2 regions of the Micrococcus flavus genome follow, and region 1 is predicted to be linked to the other one. Evidence: riboswitches for the same ligand, from Rfam matches in the RefSeq annotation. Region 1 holds a riboswitch; the other holds the start of a gene.

The links. Region 1 has a riboswitch for S-adenosylmethionine ahead of BJ976_RS01395 (flavin reductase family protein). Riboswitches for the same ligand answer to the same signal wherever they lie in the genome.
Region 2: linked by a shared signal. The riboswitch ahead of BJ976_RS08035 (O-acetylhomoserine aminocarboxypropyltransferase/cysteine synthase family protein) and the one ahead of BJ976_RS01395 (flavin reductase family protein) in region 1 are both predicted to bind S-adenosylmethionine.

Annotation. Positions count from the first base shown of each region.
Region 1 is NZ_JACHMC010000001.1:278,727-287,041, reverse strand. Features, by position in the region: gene BJ976_RS01410 (hypothetical protein) at 1-633, opposite strand, end outside; gene BJ976_RS01405 (hypothetical protein) at 723-1,079, opposite strand; SAM riboswitch class IV at 2,235-2,353, shown strand; gene BJ976_RS01395 (flavin reductase family protein) at 2,432-2,959, shown strand; gene BJ976_RS01390 (cold-shock protein) at 3,206-3,409, shown strand; gene BJ976_RS01385 (MFS transporter) at 3,541-4,800, opposite strand; gene BJ976_RS01380 (MFS transporter) at 4,797-6,074, opposite strand; gene BJ976_RS01375 (acyl-CoA thioesterase) at 6,107-6,685, opposite strand; gene BJ976_RS01370 (bifunctional proline dehydrogenase/L-glutamate gamma-semialdehyde dehydrogenase) at 6,779-8,315, opposite strand, start outside.
Region 2 is NZ_JACHMC010000001.1:1,720,712-1,729,026, forward strand. Features, by position in the region: gene BJ976_RS08020 (alpha/beta hydrolase) at 1-210, opposite strand, end outside; gene BJ976_RS08025 (SGNH/GDSL hydrolase family protein) at 274-1,143, shown strand; gene metX (homoserine O-acetyltransferase MetX) at 1,196-2,332, opposite strand; gene BJ976_RS08035 (O-acetylhomoserine aminocarboxypropyltransferase/cysteine synthase family protein) at 2,341-3,690, opposite strand; SAM riboswitch class IV at 3,786-3,902, opposite strand; gene BJ976_RS08040 (VOC family protein) at 4,096-4,755, shown strand; gene BJ976_RS08045 (CPBP family intramembrane glutamic endopeptidase) at 4,855-5,736, opposite strand; gene BJ976_RS08050 (phosphotransferase family protein) at 5,874-6,911, shown strand; gene BJ976_RS08055 (hypothetical protein) at 6,940-7,587, opposite strand; gene gatB (Asp-tRNA(Asn)/Glu-tRNA(Gln) amidotransferase subunit GatB) at 7,805-8,315, opposite strand, start outside.

The DNA.
Region 1 (8,315 bases):
GGCGGCCCAGTACGTGCCGGCCGGGACCTCACGCTGGGCGGGCGGCGGCGTCTGACCGCGGGGCCCGACGGCAAGGGTGGGGAGCTCGACGTCCGTGCAGGGGCCTGGCTCGGGAGGGGCCGGATCGCAGAGGGCGGGATCGTCCAGCAGCGGACGGGCGTCCGCGATCGGCCCGTCGGAGAAGGAGCCGATCAGTGTGGCGTCCATGCCGAGCACGGGGCGCGGGCCGAGTCCGTCGTCCGTGCTCACCCGCGCGTCCATGTCGAACGCGCGGGGACCCTCCACGCTGCCGTCCGCGGGGTAGCCGATCATGACGGCGTCCTGGTTGGCCACGCTGCGCACGCCGACGTCGCCGAGCGGGGCGGCCACCTCGACACCGGGCACCGCCCGGATGCGGTCGAGATCGGCCGGGCTGAGACGCTCGGCTGAGCTCGTCCAGACGGCCGTGTCCAGCGGGGCCATGAGGGCGGCCGCGCCCGGTGCGGCCGCAGGTGCGGACACGATCAGGTCATAGGACCCGCGCCAGCTGCTGTCGACGAGGGCCTTGAGCCGCTGTGTGGCCTGGGCCTGGACACCAAGGCCCAGGACCAGGACCACAGCGAGCGCCCCGGCCACCAAGCGCAGCGACCGCACGGCGGGGAAGGAGGGCCAGGCTGGTCCTACACGGCGAGAATCTTCACCAGTGCTCGTCTGGACTCGCGAGCTCTGGGGCGGTCGGGACGTCATTCGGAGGGGACCGTCAACGCCACCCGGTAGGGCTCGTCATTGTCCACGGTGACCGTGAAGGTCACTGGCCCGGCCTGTTCTATGGGAGGCGTCGCTGCGGACCACCCGCCGCACAGGGCCTCCGATCCGGCCATCCACGTTTTCTCATCGCCATCGCCACTCGAGACGTGGATGTCCGTCTTGCCAGTCGCATCGGAGGGGCAGAGCAGGACGACCCGAAGGACCGCGCCCTTCTGGGCATCCACCGTGATCTCCTGGGTGCCCCGACCGACTCTCTCCTCCAGGACGGACTCCTGCTCCACATCGATGTAGTCGGAGTCTGGATTCTGACGTGCGTACTCCTCAAGGGTCATGCCCCCCTCCTCGAACAGAGCCGCGGGGAGAGCCTCTGCCGCGTTCGGGGCCTGGGCCTCGGCATCGGACGAGCCGCTCGTGGCGGCTGACTCCGAAGGGGTCGCACTGGCGGCAGCCGTGGAAGTGCCCGGGGGGGTCTGATTGTCGGACTGAGAGGCGGAGCACCCGGAGATCGTCGTGCCGACGAGCACAGCGGCGGCGAGGGCGGCCAAGCGACGTGAAGGAGACAAAGGGAACATGACATGCCTATCCGTAGAGGGGGGAATAGGGGGGTGCAGCGTCAGGCACCCTGCGCCCGACGCTGCACCGCTCACCGCATCAGAGCTTGAAGTGCTGGAAGTAGAACTGCTGCCAGGGGGTGTAGAACGAGCCGCTGCGCAGCGTGACGACGTCGCAGCTGCGGTTCAGCATCTGACGCTTCCATGTTCCCTGTGCCCGCTTAGCGCCGATGGCGAGCTTTCCATCGTTCGTGTAGGTGCTGGGCACGGTCCAAGCACCGCTGACGGTATTCGTAGACGAGTAGCTGACTCCCACACGGGTCCCGACCTTGGCGGAGACGCCGGCGACAATGGCGCTCACATCGCCAGAGAGTTCGCCTGTGATGTCGCCGCTGACACCGAACGTGCGCCCGGTGGCGATAGTGAGCCTGACTCCGGGAGCCCCGGACACTGACGAGTAGGCAGAGTACGACTGCTTGAACGTGTTCGATGTCACGGTGGTGCTTGTCCAGTACTCCTCAGCACAGTACGCGTCCGGGGTAGCAGTCTCCCCTCCCACGGGCGCTCCCCTCCCACGGGCGCGGTCGCAGCCCCTGCTGCGGGAGCCACCGCTAGCGACGCCGCCATCACCGCACCGGTGGACGCCGCCATGATCCTCTTCTTGATGTCCATCCGCATGATCCGATCCCTTTCAAAGAACCGCCTGCGGGGGCCGCGGGTCGCGGTCTCGAGCCCCCCCCTCTCGAGTGAGATGATCTTCAGCGGGAGCCAGGCCATGTGTCAAGCACCACATTTTCATGCAGCGCCTCGGCCCAGCACAGACCGGGGACAGCACTCCGCCACCGACCTCACCTCCACCAATCGTGACCCCGCGCGTCGTCCGCAATCGGACCGTTTTTGACCGCTCCGCAGACCCCTCCGTAGGCTGGTCACCAGAATCACGAGTCCCCGTCATCACGGCCCTGGCCGGCGGGGCGGCAACCCTCTCACGCCGTAGCGGGGTGCTCCAGGTGAGGATTCGGCCCCCGGTGACCGCCGACGGGCAAGTACCGCGTCTCCGCGGACCCCGCCCGGGTCCGCGTGGAACACCGCGCACCGCGGAGCCGCGCAAGTCATCGGAAGAGGACTTCGCCATGACCGCCACCCTGACCCGCATCCCCGGCGCCGTGTGGAACACCGACGTCTCCAAGGACTCCCTGCGCTCCGGCCTCGCCGTCTTCCCCACGGGCGTCGTGGCCGTGAGCGGCCACGTGGACGGGCACCCGGAGGTGATGGTGTCCTCCTCCTTCGGCGTCGGCATCTCGTGGGAGCCCGCCCTCGTCTCCTTCTCCGCGCAGAACACGTCCCGCACATGGCCGCGTCTGCGCCGCGCGGAGACCATCGGCATCTCCCTGCTGGCCGAGGACCAGGCCCACCTGTGCCGGCAGCTCGCCTCCCGCGACGGCGACCGATTCGCCGGCGTGGACGTCCACGCCTCCCCCGCGGGCGCCCCGCTGCTGGAGGGCTCCTCCCTGTGGCTCGAGACCCGTCTCCACGCGGAGGTCCCCGCGGGCGACCACACCGTGGTGCTCCTCGAGGTCACCGGGTTCGCCGACCACACGGACGACTTCCCGCCGGCCACGCTCCACCGGAACCTCTTCCACGGCCTGCGAGGGCTCTGACCGCGGCCGCGGCACGTGAACAACGGATGAAATGACGACCCGTGGTCTTCGAGCGTCTCAGACTGTGCCATGATGGAGCCTGAAGTTGATCTAGCTGTACATCGCACTTCCGTGCTTGTCAGGTCCGGTTCCCGGTCCCGATGGGTGTGGGGCAAGCGGTTCAGTCTTGCCGCTTCATCCGCTGACACCCCGTCAGTGGTCCCCACCGCTCTCGCTCTGACGAGGGCACATCGAAAGGACACCATCATGGCTGTCGGTACCGTCAAGTGGTTCAACGCTGAGAAGGGCTTCGGCTTCATCGCCCCGGAGGACGGCTCCGCTGACGTCTTCGTGCACTTCTCCGCCATCACCGGCTCGGGCTTCAAGGAGCTCCAGGAGAACGACCGCGTGGAGTTCGAGACCCAGCAGGGCCCCAAGGGCCTGCAGGCCGCGGACGTCACCAAGATCTGATCAGCTTCCTCTGATCGTCCCGGGGCACTCCCCCGGATCCCCGACGGCCCCCGCCGCTCCCCACGGAGCGTCGGGGGCCGTCGTCGTCCCCGGGGACGCACCCGGGCCGCAGCATGTCCGCGCGGCACGCCTCAGGGACGACGCCGGTCCCGCACCACGCGCTCGACGCCCGAGACCGCGAGCACCCCGCACGCGCACCACACCGCGGCACCCGGGCCGAGCGGGGCGGCGACCAGGCCCGCGGCGGCCGGCAGGACCACCTGCCCCAGCCGGTTGCCCATGAGGCGCACGGCCAGCGCGGTGGACCGCCAGGACCGCGGCACCGCATCGCTGATGAGGGACATGGTCAGCGGCTGCCCCAGGCCCAGCGTGAGCCCGCCGACCACCATGGCCGCCCCGGCGAGCGGCAGCAGCCCCGGCCTCGCCACGGCCGAGGGCACCACGGCGAGGGCCGCAGCGGACACCAGCAGCGCGATCCGCAGCAGCAGCTCGCGGCTGAACCGTCGCCGCACCACCGGCAGCAGCGCGCGCGACACCAGCGAGCCCGCCCCGCGGAGGGCCAGGAGCACGCCCACCCAGCCGGCACCTACGCCGTGCCGCTCGCCGACGAGCGGCAGGAACGCGGTGAGGATGTCCAGGACGACCAGCAGGGCCAGGGAGGCGCCCATGGCCGAGCGCACCCCCGGCCGCGCCAGGATCGCCCCGGCGCGCGGGGTCCCGGCGCGGGACACCGCCGGACCGGCGTCGTTCGCGGAGGGCCTCGGGGGACGACGCCGGGCCTGCGGGGTGATCAGGACGGGCACGACGCCCGCGGCGGCGATCCCGACGGACCACCACAGGGCGGCGGCCGTGACCTCGGGCGCGGCGCCCCCGCCACCGGCCACGAGCCGGCCGCCCAGCAGCGGGCCGAGCATCTGGCCCACCGAGTAGGCGGCCGTGAACCAGCCGAACCCGGCGTCGAGGCGGGCGGCGGCGGCACGGCGGGCGATCGCGGCCTGGCCCGCGATCGTGAACGCCAGGTGCCCCAGGCCCAGCACCGCCGAGGCCGCCACCACGCCGGCCACGTTTCGGGCCAGGGCCAGCCCGGCCCCGCCGGCGGCCAACACGAGCGCCCCGGCCGCCACCACGGGCACGGCCGACGGCGCCCGGTCCGTCACCCGCCCCAGCCACAGGGCGCCCAGCAGCGGCAGCAGCGCGTAGGCCGCGGTGGCCAGGCCCACCGCCACATCCGAGGCGCCGAGGGCCAGCAGATGGTAGCTGGTGACCGGGCGGGCCAGGTTGAGGGCGGTCTGCGTGAGCACGGCGCCGGCCACCAGCGCCCACAGCCACGCCAGACCCCGGGGGCCCGCCGGGGACGCCGCTCCGTCTCCGCTGGTGCCGCCCGCGCTCATCCCGTGGACCCGGCCGCGGCGCGGTCCGTGTGCCGGCGCAGCAGGAGCACCGCCACGAGGGCGAGCGCGTACCCCGCCCCCACCGCCGCGAAGCCCAGGCGGAAGTCGCCGGTGGCGTCCCGCAGCAGGCCCATGACCAGCGGCCCGCACGCGAAGCCGGCGTACATGCCCATGGCGTTCACCCCCGTGGCCCGGCCCAGGTGCTCCGCCGGGACGGCGTCCATCAGGCCCGCGTTGATGACCACGTTGGCGCCCAGCACGGTGAGCCCGTGCACCGCGGCGCCCGCCCACAGCAGCGCCGGCACGTGGGCCAGGTCGGCGGCCAGGAACACCCCGACGCCGGCCAGGGCGCCCACGGCGATCCCCGCCAGCAGCGTGGTGGGCCGGTGCCCGGCGCTCATCCGGCGGCCCCACCAGATGCGGGAGAACACGCCGATCACCCCGGAGGCCGCGGCGGCCGCGCCGCCGGCCACGAGGGACAGGCCCAGGGACTCCACCGCGAACAGCGGCAGGTAGGTGTTGGTGGCCTGCATGCCCAGGCCGGTGAGGAACGCGATCGCAGCGAAGAACCAGACCGTGGGCGGCAGCGGGGCACGCGTCGACCCGGCGCGGTCCACGCCGCCCCGGGCAGCGGCGTCCCGGGCGGCCGCGCGGGCGCCGGACGAGCCGGGCAGCGGGGGCGCCGCGGCCACCGCCGCCGCCCACAGGACCGCCGCGAGGCCGGCGGCGGCCAGGGAGGCGGCCGTCCAGCCCAGGGCGAGCGCCGCCGCCGGGAAGAACAGGCCGGCCACCAGCTGGGACACCTGCACGCCGGACTGCTTCACGCCAATCCACCCGATGCGCCGGTCCGCCGGGACGGCCGTGCGGATGATCCGGTTGGTGGTGGGGTTGGAGATCGCCTGCGTCACGCCGGCCAGGACGGCCGCCGCGTACAGGGCCCCCAACGTGGAGGCGACGGCGCCCACCGTCAGGGCCGCGGCCGAGCCGCCGAAGATGATGCTCATCTGCACCCGGGAGGACAGGCGGTCCGCCGCCCGGCCCAGCCCCACGGAGGTCATGGCGGCCGAGGCGAACACCACCGTCAGCACGGTGCCCAGCTGGCCCGAGGTCACCCCGAGCCGGTCGATCACCACGGTGGAGGACATCGAGACGCCGTAGTTGAAGAGGGGGCCCACGCCCATGGCGGCCAGGAGCACCAGCAGCAGGGCGGTGCCGGGGGCGCGGGGCTCCCCCGCCGGGGCCGGCCGGACGGAGGGGGAGGCGGGGGGTGTCACGGGGACCAGGGTAGACCTCCGCCCCGCGTCGCTCAGGTGCGTGCGGCCGGCTCCTCCCACACGTGCGGCATCGGGGTGCGCGCGGACGGCAGGGCGATCCGCTCCCGCCACTCGTGCAGCCACGCGGGCAGCTCGGGCTCCACCGACATGTCATGCCCGAGGTCGACGCAGAGGGCTCGGAGGTCGTCGTTGGTCACGGGTGTGCCGTCCTTCGCACGCAGACGCCCGCAGACGATCGCGCGCACGGCCACGTCCCCGTCCACCACGGCGCGGTGCTCGATCCACATGGCCCGCTCGTCCAGGCCGAGGAGCCGGGTCTCCACGGAGAACGCGGTGCCGAGGGTCACGGACCGGCGGAACGCGATCTGCTCGGACTGCACCACGGGCAGCCAGCCGCGCTCACGGCACGCGTCCCACAGCCCGGTGCGGACCATGAGGTCGAACCGGCCGAGGTCGAACAGCCCGAAGTACTGGCCGTTGTTCACGTGCCCGGCGAAGTCCACGTCCGTGGGCAGGGCGCGCAGGGGCAGGGAGGCAGGGTCCCAGATCCCCAGGCGGGGGCGGCGTCGGGCGCGCGAGAGGACCAGCAGGGTACGGGGCAGCAGGTGCATGGCCCCACCCTGGCACGCGACCGGCGCGGACACCACCGTCCGCGCCGGTCTCCGGTCAGGGGCCGATCCGGCGGGCGGGCCCGCCCGGCGGCGTCAGAGCACGCCCTCGGTGAGGTGGTCCGGGGTGCCGAACCGGTGTGCGGTGATGGAGACGGCCTGCTCGTGGAGGAACGGCAGCAGCTCCACCTCGCCGGCGGAGACCACGGGCCCGGAGTACACGGCCAGGTCCGGTGTCCCGGCGACGGCCTGGTGCAGGGCGAGGAGCGCCGCGCGGGCGCCCTCCGGGTCCCCGGCCCAGTCGCTGATGAGGCGAACGCGGGCGTCGCCGCCCTCCGGCGCGCTCGGGGCCACGGCCGCCAGCTGGCGGGCCCTGGCGTGGAAGTGCTCCGCGTCCTCCACCACGACGTCGAGGCGCGCCCGGCGGCGCGGCCCGGCCGGGCCGGCGTCGGCGGGGCCGGCGTCGGCGGGGCCGCCGCCCTGGACGGTGCGCCGCAGCTCCTCGACCTGGCCGCGGACCGCCGCCGGGGACAGCGGCGTCTCCCCCGCGTGGGCGGCCTCCGGGGCGCCGGCGGTCTGCGCGGCGGGCCCCCCGGCGGCGTCCGGGGACAGGGACACCGTCAGGCGCGCCCCGGCGCGCAGGCCCGCCGAGACCACGCGCAGCAGGTGCTCGGCCGGGCCGGAGTCCCAGCGGACCAGGACCGGGGTCGGCCGGTGGCGCAGCACGTTGCGCTCCGCCTCGAGGGCGGAGATGTCCGTGTCCGGGCCGAACACGGTGGAGAAGGCCCGCTCGTCCAGCTTCTGGGCGGTCCGCAGCCACGAGGGGTCCACGCCGCCGGCCTGGCCGTCCACGACCTCGTGCGAGGAGGACTCGGGGCTGGTGATCCAGGTGGGGCGGTCCTCCCAGTCCACGAGCCCGTGCAGGTAGTGCGGTCCGCCGGCCTTGGTGGTGGGGCCCACCACGGAGCGCTTCCAGCCGCCGAACGGCTGGCGCCGGACGATCGCGCCGGTGATCCCACGGTTGACGTAGAGGTTGCCCGCGTGGACGGTCTCCAGCCAGCGGCCGATCTCGTCGGGGTCCAGGGAGTGCAGACCGGAGGTCAGGCCGTAGTCCACGGCGTTGACGATCTCCACGGCCTCGTCCAGGGTGTCCGCCGTCATGACGGCCAGCACGGGGCCGAAGTACTCGGTGAGGTGCGCGTCCGCGCCGGGCCGGACGCCCTCGCGGATGCCGGGGCTCCACAGGCGTCCGGTCTCGTCCAGCTGCTTCGGCTCCAGCGCCCAGCTCTCACCGGGGCCGAGCTCGGTGAGGCCGCGGCGCAGCTTGTCCCCGGGCTCCTCGATCACGGGCCCCATCTGCGCGCGGGCGTCCTCCGGCCACGCCACGTGCAGCGAGGCCGCGGCATCCAGCAGCTGCCGGCGGAACCGCTCCGAGGTGGCCACCGAGCCCACGAGCACCACGAGCGACGACGCCGAGCACTTCTGGCCCGCGTGGCCGAACGCGGAGGCCACCACGTCCTTCGTGGCCAGGTCCAGGTCCGCCGAGGGGGTGACGATCAGCGCGTTCTTGCCGGAGGTCTCCGCCAGCAGGTGCAGGTCCGGCCGCATGCCCTTGAACAGGCGCGCCGTGTCG
Region 2 (8,315 bases), 1.4 Mb from region 1:
GAACCAGGCGGCCCCGCCGGTGGACAGCGCCAGCGGGGCGCGCACGGACACCGCGGTGAGGTGCTCCGGCAGGTGCGCGGCGACACCGACGAGGTCGTGCTCGTCGGCGCCGTAGCCGTGCAGCAGGATCAGCAGGTCGTCGGTCCATTCGCCCTCCGGGCGGGACCAGCGGACGGTGGACGGGGCGGGGGCGGAGGAGGTCTCGGTCACGGCGACACCCTACTGGTCGTCTCCCCTGGCCCCGGGGGCACAGGACGGGCACAATGGATCAATGTGAGTGAGACGACCGGTATCGACAACTTCTCCGCCACCGCCCTCGGACAGCCCTGGCGCCGCTTCGTGGCCCTCGGCGACTCCTTCACGGAGGGGATCGGCGATCCCGACCCCACCCCGGAGAACCCCGACTACCACCGCGGCTGGGCCGACCGCGTGGCGGAGGAGCTCTCCCGGCTCACTCCGGCCGGCGAGCCCTTCTCCTACGCCAACCTCGCGGTGCGCGGCCGCCTGATCGACGAGATCGCCGCCGGCCAGGTGGATCCCGCCGTGGCGCTCGAACCGGACCTGATCAGCATCTGCGCCGGCGGCAACGACATCCTCCGCCGCGCCGACCCGGACGACGTCGCCCTGCGCCTCGACGACGCCGTCGCCCGCCTGGCCGAGAGCGGCGCCACGATCCTGCTGTTCAACGCCACGGACATCCGGGACACCCCCGTGCTGGGGCGGATCCGCGGTCGCGTGGCGATCTTCAACGAGAACATCCGCACCGTGGCCGCCCGCCATGGGGCGCTCGTGCCGGACATGTGGTCCCTCAAGGAGCTCTCCCGCCCGGAGATGTGGGCCGAGGACCGCCTGCACTTCTCTCCCGCCGGGCACCACACCATCGCGGCCATGGTCCTGGACATGCTCGGCGTCGAGCACGATCTCAACCCGTTCGTCCCCCGCCCCTCCGTCGAGCGCACGTGGAGCCAGGCGCGCGTCTCGGACGTGCGGTGGGCGCGCACGCACCTCGCCCCGTGGGTGGGCCGCCGGCTGCGCGGCGTCTCCTCAGGGGACGGGATCGAGGCGAAGCGGCCGCTGCCCGCGCCGCTGTTCGGGGCGGACATGCCCCACGGCTCCGACCACACGGAGGACGCCCGGGACTGACCCGGGACGACGCCGGCCCCGGCCCGGCAGGTCCGCACGCCGGCCCCGGGCCTCACAGCTCGAGCGCGGCCTTCAGCTCCTCCGCCACCTGCGCGTACTCGGTGAGGAACCCGTCGTGCCCGATCGGCGAGGCGATCGTGTGCACCGGCACCTCGCCGGGCAGCAGGCGTGCCAGCCGCTCCGACTCGGCCGGGAAGTACAGCCGGTCCGAATCGACGGCGGCCACGAACGCCCGCCCCGGGTATCCGGCGAGCGCGGCCTCGACCCCGCCCCGGCCGCGCCCGACGTCGTGGCTCATGAGCGCCTCCGTGAGGGTGACGTAGGAGCCGGCGTCGAACCGGTCCACGAGCTTGGCGGCCTGGTGGTCCAGGTAGGACTCCACCTGGTAGCGGCCCGCCCGCGGCCCGGCGACGGTGCCGAACGGGTTCTCGGCGCCCTGGGCGGCGCGGCCGAACCGGCCCTCCAGCTCCGCCGCGGACCGGTAGGTGGTGTGCGCGATGCGCCGGGCGATGCCCAGCCCGACCACCGGACCGGGGCCCGGGTGGTAGTCGCCCCCGGCCCAGTCCGGGTCCAGGCGGACGGCCTGGGTCTGGGCCTGCGCCCACGCGATCTGCTCGGCGGAGGAGCACGCGGTGGAGGCCAGCACCGCCACCCCGCGGACCATCTCCGGGTGGGTCACGGCCCACTCGAGCGCCCGGGCCCCGCCCATCGAGCCGCCGATCACGGCCTGCCACGCGGTGACGCCGAGGTGCTCCGCCAGCCGCCGCTCCGTCTCGACCGCGTCGCGCAGGGTGACGAACGGGAAGCGGCTGCCCCAGGGCGCGCCGTCCGGGGCCGGCGAGGACGGGCCCGTGGAGCCGTCGCAGCCGCCCAGCATGTTCGGGGCCACCACGAACCAGCGGTCCGTGTCCACCGCGCGGCCGGGGCCCACGAGCTCCTCCCACCAGCCCGCGGAGGGGTCCGCACGGTGGGAGGCCACGTGCGCGTCCCCGGTGAGGGCGTGCAGCACGAGCACGGCGTTGGCCCCGTCCGCGTCCAGGGTGCCCCACGTCTCGTAGGCCAGCCGCACGTCCGGCAGGTGTCCGCCGGTCTCGGTGTGCAGCTCCCCCACGGAAAGGCTCCCCCGCGTCCCGTGGGGCAGGCGCGGAGCACGGAGCGCCGGGGCCGGACGTGTCGTCGTCATGGTCATCACTGGCCTCAGCCCTGATCCTGCGGACCCACGGCGCGACCGGCGGCGAGGAAGCCGCCCTCCAGATCGGCGAGGACGTCGTCGAGGTCCTCCACGCCCAGGGACAGGCGCACCAGTCCGGGGGTGACGCCGGCGGCGCGCTGCTCGCCCTCGGTGAGCTGGGAGTGCGTGGTGGAGGCCGGGTGCACCACGAGGGAGCGGACGTCGCCGATGTTCGCCACGTGGTGGTGCAGCTCCAGGCCGTCCACGAACGCCGCGCCCGCGGCCGCGCCGCCGGCGATCTCGAAGGACACGAACGCGCACGCCCCGCGGGGCAGGTAGCGCTGCGCGCGCTCGTGCCACGGGCTGGACTGCAGGCCCGGGTGGGAGACGGACTCCACCTGCGGGTGCCCCTCGAGGTGGCGGGCCACCGCGAGCGCGGTGGCCACCTGGCGCTCCATGCGCAGGGAGAGGGTCTCCAGGCCCAGGTTCACCAGGAACGCGTTGAACGGGGAGATGGCCGACCCGTAGTCGCGCAGCAGCTGCACGCGGGCCTTGAGCACGAACGCCAGGTTGGCGCCCAACGGGCTGCCCACGCCCAGGTCCCGGGCGTAGACCACGCCGTGGTAGGACTCGTCCGGCTCGTTGAACCCGGGGAACCGCTCGGGGTCGCGGGCGTAGTCGAACCGGCCGGCGTCCACGATCACGCCGGCCATCGCGGCGGCATGCCCGCCGAGGTACTTCGTGGCCGAGTGCACGACGACGTCCGCGCCGTGCTCGATGGGCCGCACGAGATACGGGGTGGTCAGGGTGCTGTCCACGATCAGCGGCACGCCGGCGTCGTGGGCGGCCTCGGCGACGGCGGCGATGTCCAGGACGTCGCCGCGCGGGTTGCCCACGACCTCCCCGAAGAAGGCCTTGGTATTCGGGCGCACGGCGGCGCGCCACTGCTTGGGGTCGTCCGGGTCCTGCACGAACGTGGTCTCCACGCCCACCTTGGCCAGGGTGTGCTTGAACAGGTTCTGCGTGCCGCCGTACAGCGAGGCGGAGGCGACGACGTGGTCCCCGGCCCCGGCGAGGTTGAGGATCGAGAACGTGGTGGCGGCCTGGCCGGAGGCCAGCAGCAGCGCGCCGACACCGCCCTCGAGCGCGGCGATCTTGGTCTCCACGGCCTCCTGGGTGGGGTTGCCGATGCGGGTGTAGATCGGGCCGAGGTCCTTGAGCGCGAAGCGGTCGGCGGCGACCTCGGCGGACGGGAAGTCGTACGAGGTGGTCTGGTAGAGCGGCAGGGCCGTGGCCCCGAAGGCGTGCGGCTCGGTGGCGCCCGCGTGGACCTGGGTGGTGGAGAAGCCCCAGTGCGGGGCGGCGTCGGTGGTCATGGCTGGTCCTCCTGAACGGATCAGGGGCCGCGGACGTCCACCCCTGCGGCGCCGCCGCGGACGGGCGTGCACCGAGGGAGGGGACGCCGTGGGGCGGCCCGCGCTTGCCGGCACCCCGGGCGGGGGCCGGCCTGGTCGTCACCCGGGGCACCCCACCGCGGTAGGAGGGTTGCCGGTCAGCTCGCCGGGGCCTTGCGCTGACTCTCGTGACCGTGCCGCCATCGTAGCCGCCCCGGGGCGGCGGGAGGCCGGATCGCGACGTCCGGTGACCCGATTTCGTCACCTGTGTCACACGCGGATACGCTTCCACCACAGGGGGAGCGCCGCCGTCAAGACCCGGCTCGCACCGCTGCTCGCACCAGCCCAGGACCTCGGGAGAGCCGGGGAACCGAGAGGATCAGCGCCGTGAACACCTGCCGCATGGACCACGTCTCCTACGCCGCCGGACCCGAGGGCCTCGACGCGACGGTGGAGCGGATCTCCGCCGCCCTCGGCGTCGAGCGGATCAAGGGCGGGGTGCACCCGCGCTTCGGGACGCAGAACGTCCTGTTCCCCATGGCCAACCGCCAGTACCTCGAGGTCGTCGAGGCCCTGGACCACCCGGCCTCCCTGTCCGCCCCGTTCGGCCAGCTGGTGCGCGCCCGCTCCGAGCAGGGCGGCGGCTGGATGAGCTGGGCCGTCTCCACCACGGACATCGGCCGCTTCGAGCGCCATCTGGGCCGCGCGGCCGTGCCCGGCGCCCGCCGCTTCCCCGACGGCCGCGAGCTGTCCTGGCGCCAGATCGGGGTGAAGGGCACCCTGGCCGACCCGCAGTTGCCGTTCATCATGCGCTGGGCGGACGGCCAGGAGGACATGCATCCCTCCCAGGCGGCCGAGCCGCAGGCCGCGATCGAGAAGGTGTCCATCGCCGGCTCCCGGGACCGCCTCATCGAGTGGCTCGGCGGCGAGCAGGAGGACGAGGCGGACGGGGTCGCGGACGTGGACGTCGAGTACCTCGCCCCCTCCGGCACCCCGGGCATCGTCTCGGTCACCTTCACCACGCCGGCGGGCACGGTCACCCTCTGACCGGGCGCTGCCCCTCCTCCTGCGCTGTGGGGGCGCTATCTGGTGCCTTCCGGGCGGGACAGCACCGGGTTCCGCCCCGGAAGTACCGCGGGGGCGGCCTCACCCGCCGAAGAGTCCCGCCTGGTGGAGCAGCGGGTACGCCACGAACCCGGCGGCGTCCAGCAGGAAGTGGGCCAGGACCAGCGGCATGACCCGACGCGTGCGCAGCAGCACCAGCGTGAACACCACGCCCATGAGCGCGTTGCCGATCCCCGGGCCCACCCCCTGGTACAGGTGGTAGGCCCCGCGCAGCACCGCGAGCGCCAGGACCACCATCCAGACCCGCACGGGCAGGATCAGGCCCGGCCCCTCGACAGCGGGGGCGGGGACCCCGGAGGCCCCGGCGGCGCGCAGCCGCTGCAGCCACCCGAGCCGGTCGACGAGCCACACCCCCACGATCACCTCCTCGACGAGGGCGTGCCGCGCAGCGGAGAGCAGCAGCACCGGGATCTGGTACCAGGTGTCGTCGAGGGCGTTGGCGACGATCGCCGTCGTGATCCCGGCGGCGCGGCCGGCGGCGTACACGCCCAGTGTGCCGAGGCCGATGCCGAGGAAGAGGGCGAACCCCCACGCGAGGTCGCGGCCGGGACGGCGCAGGTCCAGGCCGAACGCCCGGAACGGGTTGCGCCCCCGCAGCCACGTCAGGTGCAGCACGAGCAGCACGGGGACCAGTGCGAACCCGATGTCCAGCAGCTGATAGGTCAGGTCGAAGCCCCACCGTGGGCTGAGGGTCGGGTTCAGCACGGTGGTCTGCTCGCCGAGCGGGGCGCGGGTGGCCTTGTCGATCAGCTGGACGATCGCGTAGACGGCGCTGCGGCCCAGGGACAGGCCCAGCACGATGGCGATCTCCCACCGGACCACGCGCGCGCTCGGGGCGGGGAGGGCCTGGGGCCCCGGGCGGGTGGCGGCCACGGAGGGGACGGGGGCGGCGGGTCCGGTCATGCGGGCCAGTATCTCCTCCTCCCCTCCCCCTCTCTCACTTTCGAAAGCGGAATCGGCCCTTCAGCCGTCTCCCGGAGACTCGGAAGCCCCGATTCCGCGTGCGACAGTGCAGGCGGGGCGGGCGTTACCGTGGGGTCATGACCTCCTCCCCCGCCGCGTCCGAGCTCGAGCTGGCGGCCGAGGCCCTGGACCGTCTGCTGCCGGACGTGCCCGCCACGCTCGCGGGCCGCCTCCGCTCCGCCGACTGGGGCGGCGGTCGCGTGGTGGAGTCCGGCCAGTTCCACCGGGTGCTGGTGCTCGAGGACGTCGGCGTGCTGCGGATGACCCGTCTGAGCGAGGCCGGGGCGCCGATCGGCGCGGCCTGGGCGCCGGAGGACTCCCCCGCCGCGCACCTGCCCCGCCGGATGGCCCTGCTCGAGGCCCTCGCCGCCGCGGGCCTGCCCTTCGCGGTGCCGCGTCCGCTGTCCGCGGTGCTCCGCCGGGACGACGACGCCGGGCACCCCCTCGCCACGGCCGTCCTCCAGGCGTTCGTGCCGGGCCAGCCGCATCCGCCCCACGAGGGGGACGCAGCCGTCCTGCGCGGGATCGTGGACGCCCTCGACGCGGTGGACGTGACCACGCCGGCGGTGGCCGCGGGGCTGGGTCCGGCGTTCGCGTTCCGCGGCCCGTGGACCGCCGAGCGGATCGACCGCGTCGCACGGCTCGGGGCGGCGCTGCCCGCCGAGCACACGAGCGCACTGCCGGCGGACTGGGCCGGCGTCGTCGGGCGGATCGCGGCGGCCGTGACCGCGTGGGCCGCGGCTCCCCCGGACGGCCCGTCGCTCGTGCACGGCGACCTGGCCGGGCACAACATGCACTGGCTGCCGGTGGCGGGCCAAGGCGGCCACGAGGTCCGCTGGGAGCCGTCCGGGATCCTGGACTGGGACCTGGCGCACGCCGGGGACGCCGCGCGCAACGTGGCCTCCCTGGGGATCTGGCACGGCGAGGAGTGGATCGAGGCGATCGCCCGCACGCCGGAGGAGGCCCTCCGCGCCCGCGTGTGGCTCGGCGCCGCCGGCCTGGACTCCCTCGACGACGCTGCCGCACGGCAGGAGCTGACCGGCCGCGCCCCGCGCTGGGGGCGCCTGTTGCGCAAGGTGCTGCCGCGGATCGAGCGGGCGGCCGCGGCGCTCTGACCTGCCACCCCTCGCCGCCCGCCTCCGGTCAGGGGCAGATGCTGTACGTCAGCTGGAAGGCGGAGAGGAAGATGCGCTGGTCCCCGTCGATGGTGGTGCTCGCGGTGGCGGCCTGGTTCCAGTAGTGGAGGTTGAACGAGGTCACGTCGCCGGTGAAGCGGATCGTCGCATTGCCCCGGCTCTCGCTCTCCTGGACGTCGGTGTTCCTGCCGGCGGCGCGGAGGGGGTCCGTCAGCGTCCCGGTCCCGCTGACGCCCGCGGTGGTGGTGTTCGCCCTCGTCGCCGTGAAGACCGTGGCGCTCTGGATGCCCACCGCGTCCACGAAGTCGGCGGTCTTCGAGTCGATGTCCGTGATCGTGAAGGCGAGACCGCTGACAGGCCTGCTGAAGGTGAAGGTCGTCACCGTCTTGTTGGCGTTCGTCCGGGTGTCGCGCTTGTCGCTGTCCGACCGAGGGGACTGATGGAGGACCAGCGGGTTGGCTGCTCCCCCGGCGGTATCGGCAGTGGCGGAGGTGCGGGTGTAGCGCGCCGTGGACCAGTCCACGGTGACGCTCCGCAGGCATGCCGGTGAGATGGCCATCGCGGGCGCGGCGGCGGCGAAGGCCACCGCCGGTGCGGTCCAGGCCAGGCCATGGACGACGGCGCGCCGGCCGGCGCAGTGTCGGGTCTCGTTCATGGGGGTCGGCCTCTCCACTGCTCTTCCTCGGTGTGGCGTCCGACGGAACGTCATCACAGCGGAGACGAGTACCGACCTGTGAACATTGGGGTGACGTACATGTCCTGCCGCCGTAGAGCAGGAGTCGCCCCACCCACCTCAGACGAGGGGCCACGAACGGTTCGGATCCGGCCTGGATTCCCACCGTTCGTGGCCCCTCGTCGGGGAGGGGTGCGGCTCAGCCCACCCCGAGGCGCTCGAGCACGATCTCGCGGACGCGGCCGGCGTCGGCCTGGCCGCGGGTGGCCTTCATGACGGGGCCGATCAGCGCGCCGACGGCCTGCATCTTGCCGCCCTTGATCTTCTCGACCACGTCCGGGTTGTCCGCGATCGCGGCGTCGACGGCCTCGGTGAGGGCGCCGTCGTCGGAGACCACGGCCAGCGAGCGCGCCTCCACGATCTCCTTCGGCGTGCCCTCGCCCTCGGCCACGAAGCCGAGCACCTGCTTGGCGATCTTGTCATTGATCGTCTTCGCGGCGATCAGCTCCTCGATCTCCACCACGTGCGCGGGGGTGACGCCGAGCTCGGCGACCTCCTTCTCCTGCACGTTGGCCAGGCGGGCGATCTCGCCCATCCACCACTTGCGGGCGGCGGCGGGGGTCGCCCCGGCTCCGACGGTCTCCGCGATCTGGTCCGCCACGCCGGCGTTGACCACGTCGCGGAACTCCGCGTCGGAGAAGCCCCACTCG